Regions from separate parts of the Streptomyces sp. NPDC037083 genome, predicted to be linked through region 4. Evidence: riboswitches for the same ligand, from Rfam matches in the RefSeq annotation. Region 4 holds a riboswitch; each other region holds the start of a gene.

What was found. Region 4 has a riboswitch for cyclic di-AMP ahead of ACZ7DE_RS08645 (M23 family metallopeptidase). Riboswitches for the same ligand answer to the same signal wherever they lie in the genome.
Region 1: linked by a shared signal. The riboswitch ahead of ACZ7DE_RS03970 (transglycosylase SLT domain-containing protein) and the one ahead of ACZ7DE_RS08645 (M23 family metallopeptidase) in region 4 are both predicted to bind cyclic di-AMP.
Region 2: linked by a shared signal. The riboswitch ahead of ACZ7DE_RS15190 (transglycosylase family protein) and the one ahead of ACZ7DE_RS08645 (M23 family metallopeptidase) in region 4 are both predicted to bind cyclic di-AMP.
Region 3: linked by a shared signal. The riboswitch ahead of ACZ7DE_RS22440 (C40 family peptidase) and the one ahead of ACZ7DE_RS08645 (M23 family metallopeptidase) in region 4 are both predicted to bind cyclic di-AMP.

Annotation. Positions count from the first base shown of each region.
Region 1 covers NZ_JBVJSQ010000001.1:852,502-859,569, reverse strand. The annotation lists gene ACZ7DE_RS03975 (HAD family hydrolase) at 1-448, shown strand, start outside; gene ACZ7DE_RS03970 (transglycosylase SLT domain-containing protein) at 473-952, opposite strand; cyclic di-AMP (ydaO/yuaA leader) riboswitch at 956-1,156, opposite strand; gene ACZ7DE_RS03965 (polyprenyl synthetase family protein) at 2,085-3,095, shown strand; gene ACZ7DE_RS03960 (LolA family protein) at 3,517-4,770, shown strand; gene ACZ7DE_RS03955 (ABC transporter ATP-binding protein) at 4,856-5,806, shown strand; gene ACZ7DE_RS03950 (ABC transporter permease) at 5,973-6,851, shown strand; gene ACZ7DE_RS03945 (flavodoxin family protein) at 6,867-7,068, opposite strand, start outside.
Region 2 covers NZ_JBVJSQ010000005.1:89,245-96,312, reverse strand. The annotation lists gene ACZ7DE_RS15205 (hypothetical protein) at 1-883, shown strand, start outside; gene ACZ7DE_RS15200 (cytochrome P450 family protein) at 932-2,227, shown strand; gene ACZ7DE_RS15195 (transglycosylase family protein) at 2,442-3,476, shown strand; cyclic di-AMP (ydaO/yuaA leader) riboswitch at 3,682-3,866, shown strand; gene ACZ7DE_RS15190 (transglycosylase family protein) at 3,870-4,562, shown strand; gene eno (phosphopyruvate hydratase) at 4,909-6,198, shown strand; gene ACZ7DE_RS15180 (FtsB family cell division protein) at 6,316-6,792, shown strand; gene ACZ7DE_RS15175 (DUF501 domain-containing protein) at 6,815-7,068, shown strand, end outside.
Region 3 covers NZ_JBVJSQ010000008.1:123,612-130,679, forward strand. The annotation lists gene ACZ7DE_RS22410 (adenosylmethionine--8-amino-7-oxononanoate transaminase) at 1-626, opposite strand, end outside; gene bioB (biotin synthase BioB) at 619-1,860, opposite strand; gene ACZ7DE_RS22420 (8-amino-7-oxononanoate synthase) at 2,009-3,136, shown strand; gene ACZ7DE_RS22425 (DUF397 domain-containing protein) at 3,194-3,427, opposite strand; gene ACZ7DE_RS22430 (helix-turn-helix domain-containing protein) at 3,437-4,297, opposite strand; gene ACZ7DE_RS22435 (ATP-binding protein) at 4,510-4,992, shown strand; gene ACZ7DE_RS22440 (C40 family peptidase) at 5,046-5,519, opposite strand; cyclic di-AMP (ydaO/yuaA leader) riboswitch at 5,523-5,693, opposite strand; gene ACZ7DE_RS22445 (hypothetical protein) at 6,074-6,379, opposite strand; gene ACZ7DE_RS22450 (ATP-dependent Clp protease proteolytic subunit) at 6,387-7,022, opposite strand.
Region 4 covers NZ_JBVJSQ010000003.1:3,255-10,322, reverse strand. The annotation lists gene ACZ7DE_RS08650 (SGNH/GDSL hydrolase family protein) at 1-621, opposite strand, end outside; gene ACZ7DE_RS08645 (M23 family metallopeptidase) at 930-1,883, opposite strand; cyclic di-AMP (ydaO/yuaA leader) riboswitch at 1,888-2,045, opposite strand; gene ACZ7DE_RS08640 (alpha-galactosidase) at 2,350-4,425, opposite strand; gene ACZ7DE_RS08635 (tyrosine-protein phosphatase) at 4,649-5,446, shown strand; gene ACZ7DE_RS08630 (DUF6126 family protein) at 5,467-5,589, opposite strand; gene ACZ7DE_RS08625 (helix-turn-helix domain-containing protein) at 5,586-6,218, opposite strand; gene ACZ7DE_RS08620 (aspartate aminotransferase family protein) at 6,290-7,068, opposite strand, start outside.

The DNA of each region.
Region 1 (7,068 bases), on a different contig from region 4:
GACGCTCATCGAGCCGGGCTACCGGATGCCGCACCCGACGCTGCCCGCCCTGCGCGTCGGCCGGCGCGACGACCTGTGGTGCGAGCCCATCAGCAAGGTGCTGCTGCGCCATCCCTTCCTGTCCGACGACGAGTTGGCGGCGACCGCCCGCTCGGTGGTCGGCTCGCTCGCCACCGTCACGATGTCGGGGCCGGGAACGGTCGAACTGCAGCCCTGCGGGATCACCAAGGCGACGGGTCTGGCCCTGGCCGCCGAACACCTGGGGCTGCGGCCCGAGGACACCGTCGCCTTCGGCGACATGCCCAACGACATCCCGATGTTCGACTGGGCGGCGCGCGGGGTCGCCATGGCGAACGCGCATCCGGAGCTCAAGGCGGTGGCCGACGAGGTCACGACGTCGAACGAGGACGACGGCGTGGCCGTCGTCCTCGAGCGACTGTTCCCGTGAGCCCGCGGGCCGCTGCCTGATCGGTCAGTACGCGCCGAACACGTTGTCGATCGAGCCGTAGCGCGCGGCCGCGTAGTTGCAGGCGGCGGTGATGTTCGCGACCGGGTCGTACGAGTCCCAGGACGTGCCGTCGACGTGGTAGGCGCGGAAGGTCGGGTCGATGACCTGCAGCAGCCCCTTGGACGGGATGCCCGCGGCCGCGTTGGAGTCCCACAGGTTGATGGCGTAGGGGTTGCCCGAGGACTCGCGGATGACGTTGCGGTAGATGCCGTCGTACGTGCCCGGGATGCCGTGCTGCGCCATGACGTGGAGGGACGCGCGGATCCAACCGTCGAGGTTGTCGGAGTAGCCGAGGCTGGTGGCGGTGGCGACGGTCGGGGTCGCCGCGGAGGCGCTGGTCGCGCCGATCAGCGGGAGTGCCAGCACGGCGATCCCGGTGCCGGCGACGGCGAGCTTGCGGGCGAGACGGGACGTGCGGGTGCGGCGGGGAGCAGCAGCGGACATGACGGATTTCCTCTCCGGCGCCTGCGAGGTGAGCTGTCGGGTTCGGGCGGGAGCTGCCCGGTCGCGTCCTGACGGTCGTGACTTCACCCCAAGCCGTGACGGACTGTCCGAGACATCCTGAAAATCCAGGACGTCAGGAACGTCCGCCGCGGCGACTTACCTGGTTCCCCCGCTCCTGCCGTGCGTTCTCGGTGGGTGTCATGGGCGGCGGCAGGATTAGGCGTCCGCCCGACAGGCCGGGAACGTATGCGAGAGCACATGTCCGGAACAAGTAGCGAATTCACAGATGCACCCTATTGACCTTGGTCTGTGGCCTATGGGGTGCTTGATCCTTTGTGGGTGCAAAGCGTCAACTCGCTTGAGGGGTGCGGAGGATCGGCGAAGGGCGGACCGGGGTCGGCCCGTGCGGTGAAGTGAGCCAAGTCACCGGCGTCCACAAGAGTGATGAAACGGGCATTAGGTCCAACTCATAGTCAATGGGCGGTCGATGGGTCGTTGGTCGGCGCCCGCCGTCGGGGGCCTGTTTTTCTCCGGCGCTTACGTGACAGGCGTCACGCCCGGCGGCGGGAGCGGCGGGGCGCGGGGGGCGGGGGAGTGTGGGGAGAGGTCGCAAGGAGGCGGCGCGGGGAGGCGGCGGCGCAGGGTGGCCTGCTCAGATGCGCCCCCACTTGGGGTCACCCCCTCGGGGTCGCCCTCCTCGGGGCGGCCGGCCCGCATGCGGGCGCGTTCCCCATGCGTCCCGTCGGCGCCGGCAGGGGGCGCGCCCTGGATTTCGACGGAGGTGTCGCGGGTTTCGACGGGGGTCCCGTCCGGCGTGTCGCCGCCAGGCGGGTGCCGGTTCCGCGGGCTGCCGGGTTCGGGTCGGCCTCGGCGGGTGGCGGGGGGCATGAAACGCTACCCTCGGGTAATCCGATGGATGTCTGCCCATATGGCCTGATCAGAAACTTAGAGGGCGTAATCCGGTACTGCCCGGCATGGCGGAGGCACCTCCCGGGCGAGTGCATTCGAGCTCGGGGGACGTGGGGGCTATCGGTGATCGAAACGTGACCGGATACGCTGACTTGAGTGAGGGCAGCGACCTATCGACAAACCGCGTAATCGCCAGTAGACACCAGCAGACAGGAGACCCCTCGTGACCGTCGTCGGGCCGTTCGGGCTGAGCGTGCGGGACCAGGCTCTCGAAGCCGATGTCCAGGCCGGATTGACGGCTGTCGAGGAAGGCTTGCTCGAGGCCACCAAGAGTGCGGTTCCCTTCATCACGGAGGCCGCCCAGCACCTCGTGCGGGCGGGCGGGAAGCGGTTCCGGCCGCTGCTCGTGGTGCTCGCCTCGCAGTTCGGTGACCCCTACGCGCCGGGTGTCGTGCCGTCGGCCGTCGTGGTGGAGCTGACCCACCTGGCCACGCTGTACCACGACGACGTGATGGACGAGGCCGCCGTGCGGCGCGGGGTGCCCAGCGCGAACGCCCGCTGGGGGAACTCCGTCGCCGTCCTCACGGGAGACTTCCTCTTCGCGCGCGCCTCGCACATCCTGGCCGACCTCGGACCGGAGGCGGTGCGGGTGCAGGCGGAGGCGTTCGAGCGGCTGGTCACCGGGCAGATCCTGGAGACGGCGGGGCCCACGGACGGGCGCGACCCGGTCGAGCACTACCTCGACGTCCTCGGCGGCAAGACCGGCTCGCTGGTCGCGGTGGCGTGCCGGTTCGGCGCGATGATGTCGGGCGCCGACGAGACCGTCGTCGACGTCCTGACGCAGTACGGCGAGCGGCTGGGCGTCGCGTTCCAGCTGGCGGACGACGTCCTGGACATCGCTTCCGACTCGCACGAGTCCGGCAAGACGCCCGGAACGGATCTGCGCGAGGGCGTTCCCACGCTGCCCGTGCTGCGGCTGCGGGAGAGGGCGGCGCGGCTGTCGCTGCCCGAGGACATCGCCCTGTGCGAGCTGCTGGACTCCGACCTGAGCGACGACGCCCGGCTCGCCGAGGCCCTGGAGGCGCTCCGGGCCCACCCGGCGCTGGAGCAGGCCCGCCGGGACACGGTGCGGTACGCGGAGGACGCTCGCGCTGCCCTGGCGCCGCTGCGGGAGTGCGACGCGAAGGCGGCGCTGCTGGAACTCTGCGACGCGGTGGTCCACCGAGCCGGCTGACCCGGCCCGCGCCCCACCCCTCACTTCCTCGCCCCCACCACCCCTCGCCCTCGTCCCCGTCACGTCCGGTACCGCGCGTCGAGCCCCGGCCGCGGCCCCTGCGCCGGCCCGCCGGGCAGGCGGGCCGGCGGACCGGCGCAGGGGGTCGCCGGACGGAAGCCTTCCTCGCGCCTGCCGCCTCCGCTCCGCCGATCGAGCGGACCGGCCACCCCTACGGGTAGGGGGCGGTCTCGGCGGGTCGTGTCATACCGCAGGCGTACGCGGAGTTGAGTCCCCGGGTTGACGCTTCCGAGTGGCCGATTTGGTCAGATGGTGACTACGGAAAACACCACTCCTCACCGATTCGGGTGAGAATGGCGGCTTGGGGCGGGGAAACGCAGCGTGATGACCAGCCGCCGCCGACGACGGAGGTAAGGCACACATGGCACCGAAGGCATCCGACGACACCATCACCGGCGGGGAGGCGGCCGGCGGGGAGGTCGACGACCTGCGTCCCGGGCGGCGCAAGGCCGTGCGGTACGTCGTCCCGGTCACCGTGATCGGTGTCGCGGCGGCGACGATCGGGCTCGTCCCGGCGCTCGCCGACTCCGGCGATCCCGACCTGCCGAAGATCACCGCGCAGCAGCTCCTCGACAAGATCGCCGCCTCGGACGTGCAGCAGCTGTCCGGAACGGTGAAGATCACCACCGATCTCGGGCTGCCCGACCTCGGCGGGCTGGAGAGCGGGCTCCTCTCCGGAGTCGCCCAGGGCGATGACGGTTCGTCCGCCGACCCCTCCGCCAAGCTCACCGAACTGGCCTCCGGCACGCACACCCTGCGCGTCGCCGCCGACGGCCCGGACAAGCAGAAGCTCTCGCTGCTGGAGAACGCCGCCGAGTACAGCGTCATCCACAACGGCAAGAACGTGTGGGGGTACGACAGCGGATCCAACGAGGTCTACCACTCCACCGTCGACGAGAGCTCCGACAAGGCGCGGACCCCCGTTCCCGCCACGCCCAAGGACCTCACCGAGGACGCCCTCAAGGCGGTCGACGACACGACCTCCGTGACCGTCGACGGCACCGTCCAGGTCGCCGGCCGCGACGCCTACAAGCTGCTGGTCAAGCCGAAGCAGTCCGGTTCCACGGTCGGTGCGGTCAGCGTGGCCGTGGACGCGAAGACGGGCCTGCCGCTGAAGTTCACGCTCACCCCGGCGAGCGGCGGCGCCGCCGTCGTGGACGCGGGCTTCACCCAGGTCACCTTCGCCAAGCCCGCCGCGTCCACCTTCGACTTCACCGCCCCCAAGGGCGCGAAGGTCACCGAGGGCGACGAGATCGACGAGAGCGGCAAGGGCGACGAGGGGAGCAGGCCGGCTCCCGGGCAGCGCGAGCCCGACGACTTCGCCGGGGGCCTCGGCGGCCCGGACGGTCCCGAGGGCCTCAACGTCATCGGCGAGGGCTGGACCTCCGTCGCCACCTTCGACACCGGCGGCGAGGGCGTGCCCTCGGGCGCCGAGGCCGGCGGCGACCTCGGTGGCTTCCTGGGCTCCTTCGGCGACAAGGTGAACGGCAAGTTCGGCTCCGGAACCGTCTTCTCCACCCGCCTGATCAACGCCCTGATCACGGACGACGGCAAGGTCTACGTCGGCGCGGTCACCAAGGACGCCCTGGTGAAGGCCGCCGACGCGGCGAAGTGAGCGCAGCGGAGCGGGAGTGAGCCGCAGCCGAGGACGTGCGCCCTGTGGGCCGAGGGGCGTGGAGGGGGAGCCGGTGAGGGAGTCCATGGACGATGACGACGACGCCGTCATCCGCACGCGCGCCCTCACCAAGCGCTACCGGGGCGGACAGCTCGCCGTCGACGGTCTCGACCTGACCGTCCCGGCGGGCAGCGTCTTCGGCTTCCTCGGTCCCAACGGCTCCGGCAAGACCACCACCATCCGCATGCTGATGGGGCTCATCGAGCCCACGGCCGGCTCGGCCCGCGTCCTGGGGCAACCCATGCCGCGGGCCGCCCGCTCCGTACTGCCGCACGTCGGGGCCCTCATCGAGGGCCCCGCCCTCTACGGCTTCCTCTCCGGCCGTGACAACCTCCTCCGCTACGACGCCGCCGACCCGACCGCCGACCCGCGCACCCGGCGGGAGCGCGTCGGGGCGACCCTGGAACGGGTGGGGCTGACGGCCGCCGCCGGCAAGAAGGCGAAGGCGTACTCGCTCGGCATGAAGCAGCGGCTGGGTCTGGCCGCCGCCCTCCTCCGGCCGCGCCGTCTGCTCGTCCTCGACGAGCCGACCAACGGACTGGATCCGCAGGGCATGCGTGAGATCCGTTCCCTCGTCCGGGAGTTGGCCGCGGAGGGCACGACCGTCTTCCTCTCCTCTCACCTGCTCGACGAGATCGAGCAGGTGTGCACGCATGCGGCCGTGATGGCGCAGGGGCGGCTGATCGTCCAGGGTCCGGTGGGCGAACTGGCGGCGGGAACGCGCGGCAGGCTGGTCGTGACGACCCCGGACGCCGCCGACGCGGCCCGGGTGCTGAAGGAACAGGGAGCGGGCGACGTCGTCGTGGCCGAGGACCGCGTCAGCGCGGAGGCGCCGCCTCCGGGTCGCGATCCGGCCGATCTGAACAGCGCGTTGGTGACGGCGGGCGTCCGCGTCCGTGGCTTCACCGTCGAACGGGCCTCTCTGGAGGACGCGTTCGTGGCTCTCACGGGGGAGGGGTTCGATGTCGCGGGCTGAAGCGGGGACGACGGACGACCGGAACCCGACCCCGCACGCCGGCCCCTCGCCGACGCCGAGGGGCAAGCAGGCCGACGGGACGGACAGGACGGACAGTACCGAGGCGTTGTATGGGACCGAGGCGGCCGATGGGACCGATGGAGTCAAGGGGACCAGGGGCGCCACGGTGGCCACGAAGGCCAACGGGAGTTGGGCCTGGACGTGGACCTTCGGGCTTCTTCGCAGCGAACTGCTGACCACCTTCCGACGCTGGCGCACCCTCGCGCTGCTGGCCGTGCTGGCGGCCGTGCCGGTCCTGGTCGGGATCGCCGTGAAGATCGAGACGAGCGACGGCTCATCGGCCGGCGGCGGTGGAGGCGGGGGCGGCGGCGCGGGTCCCGCGTTCATCTCGCAGGTCACCAACAACGGCCTGTTCCTGGTCTTCACGGCGCTCGCGGTGACACTGCCGTTCTTCCTGCCGATGGCGATCGGTGTCATCGCGGGCGACGCGATCGCGGGCGAGGCGAACGCCGGCACCCTCCGCTACCTCCTGGTCGCCCCGGCCGGCCGCACCCGCCTGCTGCTCGCCAAGTACGCGACCGTCATGACCTTCTGTCTGGCGGCCACGCTCGTGGTCGCGCTCTCGGCCCTGACGGTCGGGGCGTTGCTCTTCCCGCTGGGCGACCTGACGACGATCTCCGGCACCCGGATCGACTTCGCGGACGGCCTGCTCCGGGCGCTGCTGATCGCCCTGGTCGTCGCCGCGTCGCTGATCGGCGTGGCGGCGCTCGGGCTGTTCGTCTCCACGCTCACGAGCAGCGGCATCGCGGCGATGGCCACGACCGTGGGCCTGCTGATCACGGTCCAGATCCTCGACCAGATCCCCCAGCTCCACGCGCTGCAGCCGTACTTCTTCTCGCACTACTGGCTGTCCTTCGCCGACCTCATGCGCGAGCCGGTCTACTGGGACGACCTGCAGAAGAACCTCGGCCTGCAGGTCCTCTACGCGGCAGTCTTCGGATCGGCCGCCTGGGCGCGCTTCACGACGAAGGACGTCACGGCGTAGCCGGCCCGGCCGACCTCAGTCCGTCTCGCTCTCGTTCCCGTTCTCCCTCTCGGTCCCGGTCTCGGTCTCCGTCTCGTGCAGGAAACGGGCCAACGGGGCCTCCCGTGCGAAGAAGGTCTTCGCGTTCGCCAGCGCCTCCGTGTCCTTCAGGACGTCCCCGGGCTTGCTGCCGTTGCCGAGCAGCACTCCGCCGAAGCGCATCCCCATGTAGGCGGCC
Region 2 (7,068 bases), on a different contig from region 4:
CGCCGAGGCCCTCCTGTGGCGCGGCGACACCGGCCTCACCCAGTATCTGGCCGTCGCCCCGCTGCTTTTCGCGATGTGGCGGCGGGCCGACACGTCCCTGAGCCCGATCCTCCTCGGCTCCGTCCTCATACGTGCGGCGGTCGACCTGGTGCGGTGCGGCGTCACGGGCGACATTCCGCAGGAGGTGCTGGCCCGGGTCTGCCTGTCCTACGGAAGAGTTCACGGCCGGGGGTTCCAGGACGAGGGGTCCTTCGCCGAGGCGTTGGACTGGGCGGCCACACAGCGGCACGGGGTGACCGGGATGCTGGTGCGCGGCGAGGACCGCCAGGTGGGGGAGAGCGTGCGGACCTGGCGGCCGTACGGCTCCCTCGTGGCGGACGTGCTGCGGGACTCGAAGGCCCCGCGGGTGCCCCACGCCGTCTGGCGCTGCGCGCTGGAGGGCGCCGCGTACGACGCCTCGGTGCGCGAAGCCGTCCGCCGCGCCGCACACGCCGCCTTCGCCCCGGAGGCGGACAAGGGCGACCCGGAGGCCCTGTACATGCTCAGCCTGATCAGTACGGACGAAGCCGCCCGGCTCGTATGGCTGCGCAAGGCCGTGGACGCGGGGAAGACGGAACTGTCGGGACAGGTGGGCGAACGCCTCCTCGGACAGGGCGAGCCCGAGGAGGCGCTGCCCTATCTGCGGGCGGCGGCCGGGCAGGAGCCGGGCGGGCACGGGACGCGGCTGGTCGGCGAGGCGTACCTGGCCCTGGCCGAGCAGTGGCTGCGCAGAGCCGCGGAGGAGAAGGAGGACGCACAGGCGGCGCGGTGGCTCGACGAGATCGCCCGGCTGCGCGAGAACGCCGAGGCCCCCCGGCACGGACAGGGCGTCGGAACGCTGTGACGCGGGTGCGCGCGAGGCGCTCGCCCGGAACCCCGCTACCGTCGAGGCGTGACCAACCAGCCCCACCCCCCGGCCGACGTCCCGCCCGCTCCCGCCCTCTTCACCTGGGAGTTCGCCACCGACCCGTACCCCGCCTACGCGTGGCTGCGCGAGCACGCCCCCGTGCACCGCACCGAGCTGCCCAGCGGTGTGGAGGCCTGGCTGGTCACCCGTTACGCCGACGCGAAACAGGCCCTGGCCGACCAGCGGCTGTCCAAGAACCCCGCGCACCACGACGAGCCCGCCCACGCCAAGGGCAAGACGGGCATTCCCGGTGAGCGCAAGGCCGAGTTGATGACGCATCTGCTCAACATCGACCCGCCGGACCACACCCGGCTGCGACGGCTCGTCAGCAAGGCGTTCACTCCTCGCCGGGTCGCCGAGTTCGCGCCCCGGGTGCAGGAGCTGACCGACCATCTCATCGACCGGTTCGCCGGCCGGGGCGAGGCCGACCTCATCCACGACTTCGCCTTCCCCCTCCCCATCTACGCCATCTGCGACCTCCTGGGCGTCCCCCGCGAGGACCAGGACGACTTCCGGGACTGGGCGGGGATGATGATCCGGCACGGCGGGGGGCCGCGCGGCGGGGTCGCCCGGTCGGTGAAGAAGATGCGCGGCTATCTGCTGGAGCTCATCCACCGCAAACGCGCGGAGCTCCCCGCCGAACCGGCCCCCGGCGAGGACCTCATCTCCGGCCTCATCCGCGCCTCCGACCACGGCGAGCACCTCACCGAGAACGAGGCCGCCGCCATGGCCTTCATCCTCCTGTTCGCCGGCTTCGAGACGACGGTCAACCTCATCGGAAACGGCATGTACGCCCTCCTCACCCACCCCGAGCAGCGCGCCCGCCTCCAGCGGTCCCTCACCGAGGACGACGGCGACCGTTCCCTCCTCGAGACCGGCGTCGAGGAACTCCTGCGCTACGACGGCCCCGTGGAGCTCGCCACCTGGCGGTTCGCCACCGAGCCGCTCAGGATCGGCGGCCAGGACATCGCTCCCGGCGACCCCGTCCTCGTCGTCCTGGCGGCAGCCGACCGCGACCCGGCGCGCTTCACGGACCCCGACGTCCTCGACCTCTCCCGCCGGGACAACCAGCACCTCGGCTACGGCCACGGCATCCACTACTGTCTGGGCGCCCCGCTGGCCCGCCTGGAGGGCCAGACCGCGCTGGCCGCCCTTCTCACCCGACTGCCCGACCTGCGACTGGCCGTGGAGCCGGAGGAGTTGAGGTGGCGCGGCGGACTCATCATGCGCGGACTGCGCACGTTGCCGGTCGAGTTCACTCCGGTGCGTTCCGGCCAATGAACCGTGGGGCATCTGGCCGAATCTGGCCGGATGTCAGCCGTAGTGTGACCATTCGGCGGAGCAAAGGTGACCGGTCCTCAACTCTGTGATCTTCACGTGATCTGCGCGGCATGAACTTGTGACAAGTGATCGTCTGCCGATACGTTCACTCGTCAGCGCGACGCGTCAGTCTCACTCGCCGCGCCGGTACTGCTGTCCAGCGAAAGGCCCCCGCATGCTCTCCGGGAACGGTCGTCACCGTCGCCCCCGCCAGGCCCCGGCTCTCCTCGTCGCGGCCGGAGTGACCGGCTCCGCCATCGCCATCCCGCTGCTCGCCGCCTCCGGCGCGAGCGCCGCCGACGGCACGGTGTGGGACAAGGTGGCGCAGTGCGAGACCGGCGGCTCGTGGAGTGCCGACAACGACGACGGCGAGTACGGCGGCCTCAGCCTCACCCAGAAGGACTGGGAGGCGTACGGGGGACTCGACTACGCGGCCAGTCCCGACCTGGCCAGCCGCAACCAGCAGATCGCGGTGGCGCAGAAGGTGCTCGCCGCCAAGGGCGTCGGCGCGTGGGGCACCTGCGGGCTGACCTCCGGGCTCACCAAGGACAACGGCATGCTGGACGTGGACACGGGCGTGGCCGACGACTCCTCCGACTCGTCCTCCTCCGGATTGTCCGATCTGTCCAGGGGGTTGTCCGGGTCCTCGGGCTCATCGGACGACGACGGTTCGACCGGTTCGGCCGGTTCAGCTGGCTCCGCCGACTCGTCCGACTCGTCCGCGGATTCCTCCAGTTCGCCCACCGAGTCCCCTTCGTCCTCTTCGTCACCTTCCTCCCCTGCCGTGGGTGACTCCACTGGTTCCGGCGGGAAGGGCGGTTCCGGCGCCAAGGGCGACGCGCAGGCGCCGGACAGCTCGCCCACGGGGACCCCGGAAGCGGACGACTCGGACAAGTCGGTCCAGGACGCGGGCTCTTGGAGTCTCGTCGACACCGGTTCGCTCGGCTCGGGCCGGCATCGCGGGGCCACCGCCGACGAGCCCGCGACCAAGAGCGCCGGCACGTCGGCGAACGGCGCCTCCACGGCCTCCGCCGGGCGGCACGCCGCGACCGCCTACGTCGTCCGGGAGGGCGACTCTCTCGTCTCCATCGCCGACTCCCTTGACCTCGACGGCGGATGGCGCGCCCTCTATGCCGAGAACAAGGACCTCATCGGGAGCGACCCGAGCGACATCGTTCCCGGTCAGACCCTCGACACAGGGGTCCAATAGGGCGCAAAGCCCTGTAAATACAGCGGGAGTTCGCGTCACACTTCGCGCCGAATGTCCGGTTTGGTGAAAGTGTGGGATGAGTCTCAGAAGCCCTGATCGTCTTTGAAATTCGCCCGATCACGTGTCTACGGTCGAGGCCGCTCGGCAATCCGAGCCCCGGCCGTCGCAACGCCGAATCCTGCCAGCGGCAGCCCGGGAACAGTCGTCGCGTCAAGCGCCGTAGGCAGGAGCGGGGGACCCAAGGTAAGCGCCGGGACCGGCTGTTCAGGCTGGATCCGGCTTGGGGTGAAGTCACCCCTCCGCGGAGCACTGCTCCCGCGGAGGAGTGGCCGGGCAACTCACACGGCCCGAACCCGACAGCTCACCTCGCAGGCGTCGGTGAGGGGATCCACCATGCTGTTTTCCGGTAAGGGCAAGCACCGCCGTCCGTCCAAGGCCACCCGCGCCGCCGCTCTGGCCGGCGTCACCGGCGTCGCCATCGCCGCCCCGCTGATGGCGGCCGGCAACGCCTCCGCCGCCACCGCCTCCGAGTGGGACGCGGTCGCCCAGTGCGAGTCCGGCGGCAACTGGTCCATCAACACCGGCAACGGCTACTACGGCGGCCTGCAGTTCTCCGCCTCCACCTGGGCCGCGTACGGCGGCACCCAGTACGCCGCGCAGGCCAACCAGGCCTCCAAGGCCCAGCAGATAGCCATCGGCGAGAAGGTCCTCGCGGGTCAGGGCAAGGGCGCCTGGCCGGTCTGCGGCACGGGCCTGTCCGGCGCCGCGTACAACGGCGCCGGCGCCGAGTCCTCCGGCTCGTCGGACAGCGGCAGCACCACCCGCTCGACCGAGGAGCAGAAGTCCTCCCGTTCCGCCGACCGTCCGGCCGCCACCAAGAAGTCCTCCAAGACGGTCACCACGCCGACCGGCAAGAAGGTCAAGAAGGGCGACGGCGAGTACAAGGTCGTCAAGGGCGACACCCTCAGCTCCATCGCCGAGAAGCACAAGGTCAAGGGCGGCTGGGAGAAGCTGTTCGAGCTGAACAAGGACATCGTCGAGGACGCCAACCTCATCTACCCGGGTCAGCAGCTTCACCTGAAGTGACACCCGGTTCCCTCGGCGGACCACAGCGCCCTCACGGCCAGGTCGGCACACTGAAGACCGCGTGAGGGTCACCCCCGTCCCCACGGGCTCCCCGCTCCGGTGCGTGTTCCCCCGTACGCACCGGAGCGGGGTTTCTCTTTGCCCGTTCGCCGCCTCCCGGCAACCTTTGCCGACCACCCCCTTTGTTCCGGGCGTGAACAATAGGTACGGTCTGTCTGTCCACGGGACGGTCGGTCGGCTGCCGACGGCCCGGAGGCGGTTAGGCTCTAGTCGCAAGGCTCACCCAAGGCCGACATGGCCCGCGAGCCCCGCACAACCAGCGTCACATCCCAAGAAGGAGATGCTCGTGCCGTCCATCGACGTCGTCGTAGCCCGGGAAATCCTGGACTCCCGAGGCAACCCCACGGTCGAGGTCGAGGTCGGCCTCGACGACGGCAGCACGGGTCGTGCCGCCGTTCCGTCCGGCGCGTCCACCGGCGCCTTCGAGGCCATCGAGCTCCGCGACGGTGACCCGAACCGCTACCAGGGCAAGGGCGTCGAGAAGGCCGTCCTCGCCGTCATCGAGCAGATCGGCCCGGAGCTGGTCGGCTACGACGCCACCGAGCAGCGGCTGATCGACCAGGCCATGTTCGACCTGGACGCCACCGACAACAAGGGCTCGCTCGGCGCCAACGCCATCCTCGGCGTCTCCCTGGCCGTCGCCCACGCCGCCTCCGAGGCCAGCGACCTCCCGCTGTTCCGCTACCTGGGCGGCCCCAACGCGCACCTGCTGCCGGTGCCGATGATGAACATCCTGAACGGCGGCTCGCACGCCGACTCCAACGTGGACATCCAGGAGTTCATGATCGCCCCGATCGGCGCGGAGTCCTTCTCCGAGGCCCTGCGCTGGGGCACCGAGGTCTACCACACCCTGAAGAAGGTCCTGAAGTCCAAGGGCCTGGCCACCGGCCTCGGCGACGAGGGCGGCTTCGCCCCGAACCTCGGCTCCAACCGCGAGGCCCTCGACCTCATCCTCGAGGCCATCAAGGAAGCCGGTTACACGCCGGGCGAGCAGATCGCGCTCGCGCTCGACGTCGCCGCGTCCGAGTTCTACAAGGACGGCTCGTACGAGTTCGAGGGCAAGTCCCGCTCGGCCGCCGAGATGACCGAGTACTACGAGGAGCTCGTGGCGGCCTACCCGCTCGTCTCCATCGAGGACCCGCTGTTCGAGGACGACTGGGCCGGCTGGAAGATTCTCACCGACAAGCTCGGCGACAAGGTGCAGATCGTCGGCGACGACCTGTTCGTCACCAACCCGGAGCGCCTGGCCCGCGGCATCGAGGAGGGCGCGGCCAACGCCCTGCTCGTCAAGGTGAACCAGATCGGCTCGCTCACCGAGACGCTGGACGCCGTCGAGCTCGCCCAGCGCAGCGGCTTCAAGTGCATGATGTCGCACCGCTCCGGCGAGACCGAGGACGTCACCATCGCCGACCTCGCCGTCGCCACCAACTGCGGCCAGATCAAGACCGGCGCCCCGGCCCGCTCCGAGCGCGTCGCGAAGTACAACCAGCTGCTGCGCATCGAGGAGATCCTCGACGACGCCGCGGTGTACGCCGGCCGCAGCGCGTTCCCGCGGTTCCGTTCCGCGAACCAGTAGGCACGGCAAGGGCTGACCCGAACCGGGTCAAGCCTTAGCCAGTCGCACGTACGTCCTCGTACCCGGTCCCGTACCGTGTGCGGGGACGTACGCACGTGTGATGGGGAGGCGGAGCACATGGCCGTGAAGGACCGGGACCGGTTCTCCACCGCGACCAGGATCAAGCTGCTCGGCGAGCAGACCGCGGCCCGGGTCTACCGCTCCCAGACCAAGCGCCAGGCCCGCCGTTCCCGGCTCACCGGCCGCGCCGCGCTGCTGGCGCTCGTCCTGTGCACGCTGATCGTGGCCCTGGCCTACCCGATGCGCCAGTACGTCTCCCAGCGCGCCGAGATCGCCGATCTGGAGCGTGAGAAGCGGCAGGCCAGCGAGCGCGTCGAGCAGCTGCGCGACCTCAAGGCACGCTGGCAGGACGACGCCTACGCCGAGCAGCAGATCCGGCAGCGGCTGCACTACGTGCTGCCGGGGGAGACCGGGTACGTCGTCGTCGACCCGGACGCGGCCCGGCAGTCCCGCGCCGACCTCGGGGCGGCCGACCGCCCCTGGTACTCGAACGTCTGGGACGGGGTCGACACGTCGGACGCCTCCGACCAGTGAACCGACCGATAGAAAGACAGGCATGGAAACAGCCCCGCCGACCACCCCGCGCACCGAGCCCACCGACGCGGACGTCGAGGCCTTCAAGCAGCAGCTCGGACGCCCGCCGCGCGGACTGCGCGCGATCGCGCACCGCTGCCCGTGCGGACAGCCGGACGTCGTCGAGACGGCCCCGCGCCTGCCCGACGGCACGCCGTTCCCGACCCTGTACTACCTGACGTGCCCGAAGGCCAACTCGGCGATCGGCACGCTGGAGGCGAACGGCGTGATGAAGGA
Region 3 (7,068 bases), on a different contig from region 4:
TCGTGGGCGTGCCGCTCGATCGCCGCCCGCAGCAGGTCGGCGTACGCCTCCTCGTACTCGGCCGGCGGCGGGTCGACGAAGAGCTGCCGGGGCAGCACTCCGGTCCACAGCTCGTGCATCCCGCCGTCGGGGTCGCACACGGACATCGGCTGCCAGGTGTCGCCGTGGTAGCCGCCCCGCCAGGTAAGCAGCCGGTGCTTGCCCGGGCGACCCAGCGAACGCCAGTACTGCAGGCACATCTTGACCGCGACCTCGACCGAGACCGACCCCGAGTCGGCGAGGAAGACATGCTCCAGACCGTCGGGCGACATGTCGACAAGGAGCTTCGCCAGCCGGACGGCGGGCTCATGGGTGAGCCCGCCGAACATCACGTGACTCATCCGCCCCAGCTGCTCGCGCACGGCCTCGTTGAGCACCGGGTGGTTGTAGCCGTGGATCGCCGACCACCACGACGACATGCCGTCGACCAGCTCGCCCGAGCCGTCCGCCATCCGCAGCCGCACCCCGCTCGCCGACTCCACGACCAGCGGGTCGACCCGCCCGGGCATCGGACCGTACGGATGCCACACATGCCGCCGGTCGAGTTCCAGCAGGCCGGGCACGCCGAGCGGCGAGGGCTCAGGCATTGGGCGCGAGATCGGTGCCGGCGCCACGGCGGCGAACGGCGACCAGATCGGTACGGGCCTCGCCTGCTGCCGACGCGGCCACCGCGGGCGAGGCGGCCGCCGGGGCGGACCCGCAGACGCCGCCCTCGTGCGAGCCGCACCCGCCGTCCTCGTGCGAGCCGCACCCGGAGGACTCCTGCGAGCCGCAGCCGCCGCCCTCGTGGGACCCGCAACCCGCGCCCGCCGTCGCCGCCCGGTGCTCGGGCAGGGTGACCTCGCCCGCGCCCTCCACCTCGAACCCGGCGTCCGCGATCATCTCCAGGTCGGCCTTGCCGGCCTGGCCCTCGGTCGTGAGGTAGTCGCCGAGGAAGATCGAGTTCGCCAGGTGCAGGGCGAGCGGCTGCATGGTGCGCAGATGCACCTCGCGGCCGCCCGCGATGCGCACCTCGACGTCCGGGCACACGAACCGGACCATCGCCAGGATCCGCAGGCAGCGCTGCGGGGTGAGGTTCCACTCCTTGGCCAGCGGGGTGCCCTCGACCGGGATGAGGAAGTTGACCGGCACCGAGTCCGGGTCCAGCTCGCGCAGCGAGAAGACGACGTCGACCAGGTCCTCGTCGGACTCGCCCATGCCGGCGATCAGCCCCGAGCACGCCGACAGGCCCGCCGCGTGCGCCTTGGTGACCGTGTCCACCCGGTCGGCGTAGGTGTGGGTGGTCGTGATGTCCCCGTAGGTGCTCTCGGAGGTGTTGAGGTTGTGGTTGTAGGCGTCGGCGCCCGCCTCGCGGAGCCGCTCGGCCTGGCCGTCCGAGAGCAGGCCGAGGCAGGCGCACACCTCGACGCCCTCGTTCTGTTCCTTGATCGCTTTGATGGTGCCGGCCACGCGGTCGACGTCCCGGTCCGTCGGACCGCGTCCGGACGCCACCAGGCAGACGCGCTTGGCGCCGCCCGCGAGACCTGCCGCCGCGGCCTGGGAAGCCTCGTCGGGCTTGAGCCAGGTGTACTTCAGGATCCCGGCCGTGGAGCCGAGCCGCTGAGAACAGTAGGAGCAGTCCTCGGGGCACAGCCCCGACTTGAGGTTGACGAGATAGTTGAGTTTCACCCGGCGCCCGAACCAGTGCCGGCGCACCTTCCCGGCCGCGGCCACCACGTCCAGCACGTCGTCGTCGGAAGTGGCCAGGACGGCCAGAGCTTCCTCGCGGGTCGGCAGCTCGCGCCGAAGCCCCTTGTCCACCAGCGTGTTCAGCAGGTCCATGAGAGCCGATCCTGTCCTACGCACCCGCTCCGGGCCAAGGTAGGGATCGCACAACACACCCGGTTCGACGTGTGGGTATTGCCACACCGTGGGCAGCCATGGCTGCCGCTAGTGTCTGTCCGCTACCTACAAAAGCCCCGGAGGACGCATGGCTTTCGGCTGGATCGACGAACAGGCGGAGCTGCGCCGCCGGGCGGGACTCGTGCGGACGCTGCGGCCCCGCCCGGCCGACTCGCCGCTCCTCGACCTCGCGAGCAACGACTACCTGGGTCTGGCCCGTCATCCCGAGGTGGTGGAGGGGGCCGCCGCGGCGGCCCGGACCTGGGGCGGCGGCGCCACCGGCTCCCGGCTCGTCACCGGCACCACCGAACTGCACGGCGAGCTGGAGCGGGAACTCGCGGAGCACTGCGGCTTCGAGGCGGCGCTCGTCTTCTCCTCCGGGTACGCGGCCAACCTCGCCGCGGTCACCGCACTGGCCCCGCACGGCTCGCTGATCGTCTCCGACGCGGGCAACCACGCCTCGCTCATCGACGGCTGCCGGCTGGCCCGGGGGGCCACCCAGGTCGTCGCGCACGCGGACGCGGACGCCGTGCGCAAGGCGCTCGGCACCCACGACGGCCCGGCCGTGGCCGTCTCCGACACGGTCTTCTCGGTCGACGGCGACGCCGCACCGCTGGCCGCCCTGGCGGCCGCCTGCCGGGAGCACGGCGCGGGACTGGTCGTCGACGACGCCCACGGGCTCGGCGTGCTCGGGGAGGGCGGACGGGGCGCCGCGTACGCGGCGGGTCTCGCGGGCGCCGACGACGTCGTCGTCACGGTCACGCTGTCCAAGTCCCTCGGCAGCCAGGGCGGCGCCGTGCTGGGACCCGCGCGCGTGATCGACCATCTGGTGAACGCGGCCCGCACGTTCATCTTCGACACGGGTCTGGCCCCGGCCGCGGCGGGTGCGGCGCTGGCCGCCCTGAGGCTGCTGCGGCGCGAGCCCGGGCGCGCGGCACGCGCGCGTGGGGTGGCGGGCGAGCTGTACGCGCGTCTGACGGCCGCGGGGCTGGAGGCTGTGCGTCCGGACGCGGCGGTCGTCTCCGTGCGGGCACCGTCCCCGGAGGGGGCCGTGCGGTGGGCGGCGGACTGCCGGTCGGCAGGCCTTGCCGTGGGGTGCTTCCGTCCTCCCTCCGTGCCCGACGGCATCTCACGGCTCAGGCTCACCGCCCGGGCGGACCTCTCCGGGGCCGAGCTGGAACGCGCTGTTCGGGTGATCGGCGAGACACGACCATGAGTCGGCGTGGCACGGCCGTGGGTCGCCGCTGACCGGGAGCCGTCTGCGCCGTCGTGGTCAGCGCAACGCCGAGGTGAAGCCCGTCCAGCTCTCGGGGGAGAAGAGCAGGGCGGGTCCGTCCGGGTCCTTGGAGTCGCGTACGGCGAGCAGACCGGCCCAGGGGCCCAAGGCCGGCCGGGCGGTCTCGACGCAGTTGTTCGCCCCCGTGCTGTAGCTGCTGCGCAGCCAACGCACCTGCGGGAGATGATCGGAATCGGTACTGGAAGGTACGTTCCGCGGTACTGCGGACATGGTGCCTCCTTACGCGCCGTCGGCCAGCGCGGCGAGGTAATCCGATGAGTCCTCGGGCGAAAGGGCGTGCGCCCGAAGGGCGTTGAAGGCCTCGGTGTAGGCCTGGAGGTCTTCTTTCCGTTCGAGATAGAGGCTACTCGTCAAGTGGTCGAGAACAACCACATCCAGATCAGAAGTGCGCGAAAATGAGAAGATGACGAAAGGGCCGGTCACGCCGATGTGCGCCCCGGCCGCGAAGGGCAGTACCTGCAGCCGCACCTGGGGCAGTCGGGCGGCCTCCACGAGCCGTCCGAGCTGGCGTGCCATCACCTCCGGCCCGCCGACCTCCCGCCGCAGCACCGCCTCGTCCAGCACCGCGCTCAGCTCCAGCGGCGGCTGCGCGCGCAGCACGTCCTGCCGGGCCAGCCGCACCTCCACCAGGGCGTCGACCTGCTCCTCCTCCACCCCCTCCACCGCCGCGCTGGTCACCGCCCGCGCGTACTCGGGCGTCTGCAGCAGCCCGGGCACCACGCTCGTCTCCAGCGTGCGCATCGCGCTCGCCTGCGACTCCAGGCTGATGAAGTCCCGGTAGGCGGGGGGCAGCACCCCGCGGTAGGCGTGCCACCAGTGGTCCCGGCCACCGCCGCCGTCGTCGCCCGCCAGGGCCAGCATCAACTCCCGCAGCCGCGGGTCGGCCACTCCGTAGACATCGAGAAGTAACCGCACATCGGCTGGTTTCGATCCACTGGTGCCGGTCTCGATGCGGCTCACCTTGGATTGATGCCAGCCCACGAGCCGGGCCGCCTCACCGCTGGTGAGGCCCGCCTGGGCGCGTAGACTGCGCAGTTCGGCACCCAGCTTCCGGCGGCGCACCGCGGGACCGTGCTGCATGGGCTCCTCCTTGCTCCTGACGGGCCGGCCGCACACGCTCTGCCGGCGCAGAGTTCACCGCATCGGGCGACAGATATATGCATATCTTGGTGGATCGCCACCCGTGACCGACGTGGTGATGGCAGTCTGGCGAAGAAGCACCGGTCGGGACCGTACTCGAACCACACGCACCGTGTCGGACTCCGGTCCCGTGGGAAAGGGACGACGTCGCCATGGCAGATCACCTGGAAGCATCCGTCACTCTGCCGAGCGATCCCGCCTCGGTCTCCACGGCCCGCGGATTCGTCGCCGACACCCTCGTGGAGTGGGGTCTGCCGGCGGACGCCGAGACGGCCGACACCGTCCGTCTGATCGTCTCGGAACTGGCCACCAACGCCGTACAGCACACTTTCGGGCAGTCACCCACCTTCACGGTGGACCTCGTCCTGGACCGTGACGAACATTTGAGCATCGGTGTCACCGACAGTCACCCGCGTTTCCCCCAACGACTGCCGGCCGCCGTCCAGCAGGACAACGGCCGAGGCATGGTGATCATTCGCTGGCTGACCGCGGAGAGCGGCGGCAAGCTCAGAGTGCGGCGCACCCGGGAGGGCGGCAAGACGGTCCTCGTCGAACTGCCGTGGACCGTTCCGGCGGCGGAGCCGGTGGCCGGAGCGCTGACGGCTCCGGCCGAAGGCGAGATCCCGGGGCGGTGACGGCGCGTCAGGACGCCGTCCGTCGCCCCGGGAGGCTCAGCGGACCCGACGGCTCAGCGGACCCGGCCGTACCAGACGCTCTTGGTCCAGATCTTCTGCAGCTTCACCACGTCGCCGGTCTTCGGCGAGTGCCAGATCTTGCCCTTACCCGCGTAGATCCCGACGTGGTACACGTTCGACCCCGAGTGGAAGAAGACCAGGTCGCCCGCCTTGCGGCTGGACGCCCTGATGTGCTTGGTCTTGTTGTACTGCTGGGCCGCCGTCCGGGGCAGGCTCTTGCCGGCCTTCTTGTACGAGTACAGCGTGAGCCCGGAGCAGTCGAACCTCTTCGGCCCGGTGGCCCCGTACTTGTACGGGGCGCCCTTCTTCGAGGCCGCGATCTGGAGCGCCTTCGTCGCCGGTGTGGCGGCCGCGGCATCGGAGGCGAGCCCCGGGACCACGACCGAGCCGCCCACGGCGGCGATGGCGAACGCCGAGGCCGTACCGGCCCGGGCCATGAGCGACGGGACACGATTGAGCGCAGTCATGCGCAACCCTTCGTCAGCCGCCTGTGAAGGATGACCTGTCGGATTCGGGCTGGCGAAGTTGCCCGGCCGCGTGTGCGGCTTCACCCCAAGGGCTGCTCGGCACGGTCATGGCGTGACCGTTCCGGCGACCCGTCGTGCTTGGGTCCTCCACTCCTGCCGATGCACTTCTGTCGACCGGTCATCCGGGCGGCGGCAGGACTCGGCGTCCGCCCGGACCGCCCCGCCGCTTGTGGCGGGGGCTTGTCGTCAGTCAGGGATCTTGGCTCACCGATGTCCGAAAATCCCAACGGAACCGGGGATTTGTGGGGTTACTCACCACTCACCCGTTCGGGTGGACACCCTGATGGCCGATCAGGAGTCAAGGCGGCCACAGGGCCCCGGACCAGCATCGGAGCCCTCAGTTCCGCTCGAAAAGCGCCGTTTTGACGCAACTCGGCGGGCCCGGAAGACCAACGGCCGCTACTCCGAACGGGGGTAACCCGTCTGGTGCGTTTCAACTCCGGCCCGGACCTCGCGCTCGGGGTGCGATCGGTCCGGGTCGGAGACGGGTCGCCTCAACTGTCGGAGAGCGGAGGCAGCGTGACGCGCGCCGTGCGGCGCTCCCCGTCCAGGACGCGCAGCGCCCGCGCGAGCGTCGGCGCGTGCAGCTCGCTCTCGCCGCGCTGGTGCATCAGTGTGAGCGCGTCGCGCAGCGCCGTCACCTTGCCCACCAGCGCCTGGGCCGCGCGCAGTCCACCGTAGGTGTCGCCGTGGCGGGCGGGGTTGATGCGGCCGAGCAGGTCGACCACGTCCAGGTAGCCGTCGATCAACTCGGCCTCGGCGCGGGTCAGGGCGGGCAGCGGCGGCAGTTCGGGCACCATCGGCGGCTCACCCCCGGCCCAGGGAGCCGGCCGAGCCCGTGCGGCCGGCGACGATCCCGTCCACCAGGCCGTACTCCACGGCCTCCCGGGCGGTGAGGAGCCTGTCCCGCTCGATGTCCGCGGTGACCTGCTCCGGCGTCCGCCCGGTGTGCCGGACGAGCATCGCCTCCAGCGTGGTCCGGGTCCGCGCCAGCTCGTCGGCCTGGACGGCGAGGTCGTCGGCCTGTCCCTCGACGGGCTCGGGCAGCGACGGCTGGCGGATCGTCATCCGAGCGCCCGGCAGCGCGAACCGCTTGCCCGGGGTGCCCGCCGCCAGCAGCACCGCGGCGGACGCGTCCGCCCGGCCCAGGCAGGTCGTCCCCACGTCGCAGGTGACGTACCGGATCGTGTCGTAGAGGGCCGTCATCGCGCTGAACGAGCCGCCGGGGGAGTTGATGTACAGCGAGATGTCCCGGTCCGGGGCCTGGTGCTCCAGGTGCATGACCTGGGCCATGACGTCGTTCGCCGACGTGTCGTCGACCGGTGTCCCCAGGAAGACGATCCGCTCCTCGAGCAGCTTCGAGTACGGATCCGTCGTCCGGTAGCCGGAACCCGTGCGTTCGCCGAACTCGGGCAGGACGTGGCGGGCGGACGGTCGGTGCATGGGTGCCCCCTCCTTCTGCGTCTGGCGCATCTGTAAAAAATGTACA
Region 4 (7,068 bases):
CGGCGGGAGCGCCGGCCACGGCTGCTCCGGGTCGGCCGGCACCTCCAGGTGGAGGACCTGGCCGGCGCGCAGCGCCACGCGCGTGTGCCCCTCCGGGGAGAGGTGGAGCCGGTCGCCGTCCCAGGCCCTGCGGTCCTGAACCGACTTCAGGGACCACAGGTCGAGCACCGGGCAGCCGTACCGGTCGGCGACGGCACGGACGTGCCCGTTGTAGGTGGCGATCTTGCCGCGCAAGTGCCTGAGCACGGGGACGCCGCGGGTGTCGAAGCCGGTGGTCACCATGACTGTGCCGGCTACGGCGGTCAGGGCCGAGATCGCGCGCTCGAAGCGCTCGGCGACCTCGTCCGGGTCGGTTCCTGGACGGAGGATGTCGTTGCCGCCCGCGCAGAAGGAGACCAGGTCCGGGGCGAGTTCCACCGCCCTGGGGAGCTGGTCCTCCATGATCTGGTCGAGCAGCTTTCCGCGGACCGCGAGGTTGGTGTAGTTGAAGTCGCCTTCGGGACGCAGGTCCGCGAGGAGGACCGCGAGCCGGTCCGCCCAGCCGACGAACGCCCCGTCGGGGCCGGGGTCGCCCACGCCCTCGGTGAAGCTGTCCCCCACCGCCACGTACGACCCGATCACTGATCTGTTGTCACTCTTCGAATCGTCTGCCACAGCAGTTCATGATTCACCTTCGAATGTGACTTACGCGACCGTAGGCAGAGGTTGACGGTCGGTGAGATAAGCCACTCCTAAAGAATTTGCCAACCAGGGAATAGGGAGCCACACCCGAAAGTCGTTGAAACGGGAATGACTCCGGGCGGTGCGGAACCCGACATGGGCCTGACACGCAGTCGAAGGCCGGACCCGGGCGGGTGCGGCCTTCGACTGCGTGTCAGGCGAGGGGGTCCGCCCGCTCGATCGACGTCGAGCGGGCGAGACCGGCAGGGTCAGCCGACGCTGACGCCGTGCGAGCGGAGGTACGCGATCGGGTCCACGTCCGAGCCGTAGTCCGGCGTGGTGCGGATCTCGAAGTGCAGGTGCGGGCCGGTCACGTTGCCGGTCGCCCCGGAGAGTCCGACCTGCTGGCCCGCGGTCACGGTCTGGCCGGCCGAGACGGAGAGCTGCGAGAGGTGGGCGTACTGGGCGTAGTAGCCGTCGGCGAGCCGGATGACGACCTGGTTGCCGTAGGCGCCGCCCCAGCCCGCGGACACGACGGTGCCCGCGCCGACGGCCTTGAGCGAGGTGCCGGTCGGGACGACGAAGTCCACGCCCGTGTGGTAGCCGCTCGACCACATGCTGCCCGACTGGTGGTACGGGGTGCCGACGGTGGCGCCGGCCACCGGCAGCACGAAGCCGTTGGAGCCGGTCTCGGAGGCCTGGGTGGCCTTCGAGGACGACGAGGTGGACGCCTTCGCGTCGGAGGCCTTCGACGACTTCGAGAACGCCGAGGACTTCGACGAGCTCTTGGAGGAGGAAGAGGACGAACCGGACGGCTTGGGGGCGCCGGTCGCGGCCTTCTTGCCGATCGACAGCTTGAGGCCGGGGTGGATCAGCGACGGGTCGTCACCGACGGCCTCGCGGTTGTCCTGGTAGAGCTTCCGCCAGCCGCCGCTGACCTTCTGCTCGTCCGCGATCTTCGAGAGGTAGTCGCCGGACCGCACGGTGTAGGTCTTCGAGGTGGCGGTCTTCCGGGTCACCGCGGCGGCCTGAACGGTCTTTTCCGAAACGGTTCGGGCGACCGACTGGCCGGCGGTCTGCGCAACGGATTCCGGGGTGGCCGCGTGAGCGCCGGAGGCGCCCATGAGCGGAAGGGCGAGCGCGGCGCCGCCGGTTCCGGCGACGGCTATGGAACGGGTGAAACGCTGGGCCTTGGGACGGCGGTGCTTACCCTTCGCGGGCATGGCGAATTCCTCTCCGGCGCCTGCGAGGTGAGCTGTCGGGTGCGGACTGGAGATGCCCGGCCGCGCCGAGGCGCGGCTTTACCCCAAGCCTGTTCCGGGACCGGAACAGGCGGTTGTGCCTGTGGGTCCCCCGCTCCTGCCGTTCACGGGTGAGTGTGCGGTCTCCGGGCGGCGGCAGGATTGGGCGTCCGTCCGGATTGGTGTGGAACGTAAGCGACCAGGACGCACAGGGACAAGCAGAGGTTGTACGGCCGACGCCCTCTACTTGATCCCCTGCGGGAATTCCCGGTCACGCTCCGTGAATCGCACCGCCGCCAATTCACCAAGCACCCTTGAATCACACGCGAATTACGTGAACATGACGGGCGACGCACGGTCACAGCTATGACGCTGCTCACGTGACACTTCTCCAGGACCCTTTATTACATAGCGAGTTCAAACAAAGGATCCAATTCGGACAGAAAGCTCAGATGCGACGCAGGCGGATAACCGTCGCATCGAGGTCGCCGCGCAGACCGGTACGCAGCCCGTGGTGCAGCAGTACCGCACCCCGGTGCACTTCGCCCGTTTCACGGCATTCGTACGAGGCTGTCGGGTCGAGCCCCCGCAGCCGCAGCGCGGGAACGGGCTCACCGAACCGCTGCGCCTGGAGCCAGGCGAGGACGACGGTCTCGTCGCCGCGCAGGTACTGAACGGCGCTCAGTCCGCCCGTCGGCGGACGCAGCCGGTAGAGGTCGCCGTGCTGCACCAGGGGCCGGATGTCCTTGTAGAGGTCCACCCATCCGCGCGCCTCGGCGAGCTCCTCCTCGCTCCACTCGGCGAGATCCCCGCCGACGCCGAGCACCCCGGCCATGGCGCTGACGAACCGAAAGCGCAGCGAGCTGACCCGCCCGTTGAGCTGCGTGTTGGGGCTGTCGGTGACCCATGCGGCCATGACCCGGGCGGGGTGCAGCTGGCTGAAGCCGTGCTGGATGTCGAGCCGGTCGAGCGGATCGGTGTTGTCGGAGGTCCACACCTGGTCGGTGCGGCTCATGATCCCCAGGTCGATGCGCCCGCCACCGCCCGAGCAGGACTCGAAGGCGACGCCCGGGTGGGCAGCCCGCAGCCGGTCCAGGAGGCCGTAGAGGGCGCGCACGTGGTCGACCCACAGGCGCTGCGGGTAGGGGTCGTCCGGCCAGCCGGCGTCGGTGAAGCAGCGGTTGAAGTCCCACTTGACGTAGTCGATCGGCGCGCTGGACAGGAGGGCGTCGAGCTGCTCCCAGAGGTACTCCTGGACGTCCTCGCGCGCGAGGTTCAACATGAGCTGATTGCGGAACTCCGTCCGCTTTCGTCCCGGTTGGAACTGCACCCAGTCGGGGTGCGCCCGGTACAGGTCGCTGTCCGGGTTGACCATCTCGGGCTCGACCCAGACGCCGAACTGCATGCCGAGGGCGTGCACGTACTCCCCGAGGGGTTTCAGGCCGTTGGGGAAGCGGTCGGGGTTGGGCCGCCAGTCGCCGAGCCCCGCGTGGTCGCCGGTGCGCGCCCCGAACCACCCGTCGTCGACGACGAACAGCTCCACCCCGATCGCCGCGGCGCGCCGGGCGAGGTTCGCCTGCTGCTCCTCGGAGATGTCGAAGTAGGTGGCCTCCCACGAGTTGAACAGCACCGGCCGGTCCTGCTCGGCGGCCGGGATCACGTGGGTGCGCTGATAGGCGTGCCAGGCGCGGCTCGCGCCGCCGAAACCGGCGTCGGTCCACAGGCCGGCGAAGACGGGCGCGGTGAAGTCCTCGCCCGACGCGAGGCGCAGCAGGCCCGAGTCGTCGTATCCGGCGCCGCCGGTGATCTGCACGCGCGCGTCGGGGAGCTGGGCGACGGCGATGCGCCACGAGCCGGACCAGCCGAGGGCGCAGCCGTAGACCTCGCCGCGCTCCTCGGTCGCGTCGGTGTCGAGGGCGACCCAGGGCAGGTGCTGGTGTCCGGTGTGGCCGCGGCGGCTGCCGATGACCTTCTCGCCGTAGGTGAGCGCGGACCGCGTGAGCCGCGACTCGGCGGCCCAGCGCCCGTGCAGCTGCGACAGCCGCCAGTCGTCACGCATGGGCAGGGTCCAGGTGGCCGAGTCCGCCCGGAGCAGCTCCAGCGGCTGCTCACCCTCGTTGCGCAGGGTCGCCCACCGCTCGACGACGTCGCCGCGCATCCGGTAGTGCAGGGTGACGCTCAGCCCGGCGTCACGGAACCGCAGCCGGAGTTCGTCGCCGTCGGTCTCGTGCGCCTCGAAGGTCCACTCGGTGCCGCGCCGCGCTTCGGTGCGCACCGACAGCGCGGGCCGGACGAAGCGGGGACCGCCCTCGACCGGGTACTCCTCGTGGCCGTCGAGCGGGGCCTCGAAGGACGCCCCGCGTTCCGGCAGCGCGAGCGCGGCGAGGGCCTCGGCGTCCGCGAGCGCGATGCGCGGGCCCCAGTGCAGATGGATCAGCTCGGCGGCCTCGGTGAGGTGGAGGGCGTAGCTGCTCGTGGGCCCCGAAAGGAGCCACGTACGGCCGTTGTCGGCGATCTCGGGCATCAAACCCCCACTGATTCGAACAGGTGCGATCAAGCCCCAACATCATCGAATGCCGTCGGCCCGCCGGGCAACTTCCCGCGGACAGGACTTTCACCTGGCCGGACGCCCGGTCGGCCGCCTGTGGACAACCCGTTGCCCCGGGAACCCATGTCGTATCGTCGAGGAGGTGTCCCGTCGGCCACCACGAGCCGCGCCGACGGAGACCGACAGGGAGGGAGTTCCCGTGACGCAGCAGATCCCGTCGACCGAGCCCGAGCTGGCCGGCGTGCGCAACTTCCGGGATGTGGGCGGTCTGCCGACCGTCGACGGCCGGCGGGTGCGTCACGGCGTGCTGTTCCGCAGCGGCCATCTCGCGCACGCCACCGACGAGGACGCCGCGTTCCTCTCCGGCCTGGGCCTGCACACCGTCTTCGACTTCCGCAACGCGGCGGACCAGAAACTGGAGGGTCCGGACGTCGAGCTGCCGGGCGTGCGCAACGTCAACCTGCCCTTGTCCGACCCGGCCGACGGGGCCGAGTTCTGGAAGATGGTCCGCGACGGCCACCTCGACCAGCTGCGCGAGATCCTCGGCGACGGCAAGGGCGCGGGCCGGATGATCGCCTCCTACCGCGCGATCGTCAAGGGGCGTACGGCCGAGCACTCGCAGGTGCTGCACGCGCTCGCCGAGGACAGTGTCCCGGCCCTGATGCACTGCGCGGCGGGCAAGGACCGGGCGGGCCTGTCCGTCGCGGTGACGCTGCTGGCCGTGGGCGTCGAGCGGGAGGCGATCCTCGGCGACTACCTGGAGTCCAACGCCAGGCACCGCCGCTACAAGGTGCGCCGCAGCGCCACCGCCGCCGAGGCCTACTCCCCCGAGGTCATGGAGCTGCTGAGCCCCCTTTTCGACGCCCGCGCGGAGTACCTCGCGGCGGCCTTCGAGACCATCGACGAGACCTGGGGCGGCGTCGACGCCTACCTGGAGCACGGCCTCGGACTCTCCGGTGGGACGCGCGAGCGGCTGAAGGAGCGGCTGCTCGACTGACCCGCCGCGGGCCGCCGGCGCTACTGCTTGGCCCCCACCTCGAACAGCAGCCACAGGAAGGCCGCGAAGGCGTGCCCCACGGCGATGTAGATGATCAGCCGGATCCAGAGGGTGCGGGGGAACTTCTCCTCGCGGTCGCTCATGGCGTCACGTCGCTCTCTGACGGGTTGGGGCCCAGGCACAGCGTGGCCGTGGGGCTCTGCAACAAGGTGTGGACGAAGAGGAGGTCGACCCCGTCGGCCTCCTGCGCGGCGATGCGGTGCGGGGTCAGCGAGTCGAAGTGCGCGCTGTCGCCCGGCCCCAGCAGGTCGGTGGTGTCCCCCAGGCTCAGCCGCAGCCGTCCGCGCAGGACGTGCAGCCACTCCTCCCCGGGGTGCACGCGCACGATGTCGCCCTGGGAGCCGTGGGGGACATGGACGCGCAGGGCCTGCATCCCGCGCCCGGAGGCGCCGGCCTGCCAGTAGGTCCAGCCGCCCGCGCGGGTCGGCTCCATGTCGGCGGCGCGGACCACGGCGTCGCGGTCGGCGACCGTCTCTCCGAGCAGGTTCGAGACGGTCGTACCATAGACGCGCGCCAGCGTGAGCAGCATCGGCAGCGAGGGCTGACGCCGGCCGGTCTCCAGACGGGACAGATGGGCGGGCGACAGTCCGGCTGCGCGGGCCGCGGCCTCCAGGGTGAGGGCGGCCCTGCGGCGCAGGGCGCGCAGCTGGGGCGCGACGGTGGGAAGAGCCTCGTCCTGTTGCGGCGAGGGCTCGGACTCGGGCGAGCTCATGTGTCCATTTCACGCCTGTTTTGCCTCTGCGGCAAATTCCTTGCCTCAGAGGCAAAGCCTCGCCCGGGCGGTCAGCGGTTGGCCACCGCCTGCTTCACCAGCGTCTTGCTGAAGTCCCACATCAGCCCGCCGCCGGTGTGCGCCTCGTCCATCACGGCGGTGAAAGCGTCGACGAAGCGGTCCACCTCAGCCTCACCGATGACCAGCGGCGGAATCAGCTTGATCACCTCCAGGTGATCGCCGGAGACCTGGGTGAGGATCCGGTGCCGCTGCAGCAGCGGTACGACCACCATCTGCGCGAACAGTCCCTTGCGCGCCGCCTGCAGCATGGTCCAGCGGCTGCGCAGCTTCAGCGACCTGGGCCTGCCGAACTCGATGCCGATCATCAGCCCCCGGCCGCGGACGTCGGCCAGCAGCTCGTACCTGTCGCTCAGGGCGGTGAGCCGGGACTTCAGCAGGTCCCCCGTCAGCCGGGCGTTCGCGACGATCTGCTCGTTCTCCATGACGGCCAGCACGGCGAGCCCCGCCGCCATGGCCTGCGCGTTGGAGCCGAAGCTCGCCGAGTGCACCAGCACCCGGTCCATCGACGAGTAGACCTTCTTGAAGATCCAGTCCTTGCCGAGGGTCGCGCCCACCGGCACGTACCCGCCGGACAGCGCCTTGGCCACGCACACCAGGTCCGGCTCGACGCCCTCCTCGTGCTGGTAGGCGTAGAAGTCGCCGGTCCGGCCCAGCCCCGTCTGCACCTCGTCCACGACGAGCAGCGCCTTGTGCCGGTGCAGCAGTTCCTGGGCGGCGCGCAGATAGCCGGGGGGCGCCTCGTGCACCCCCTTGCCCTGGATGGGCTCGA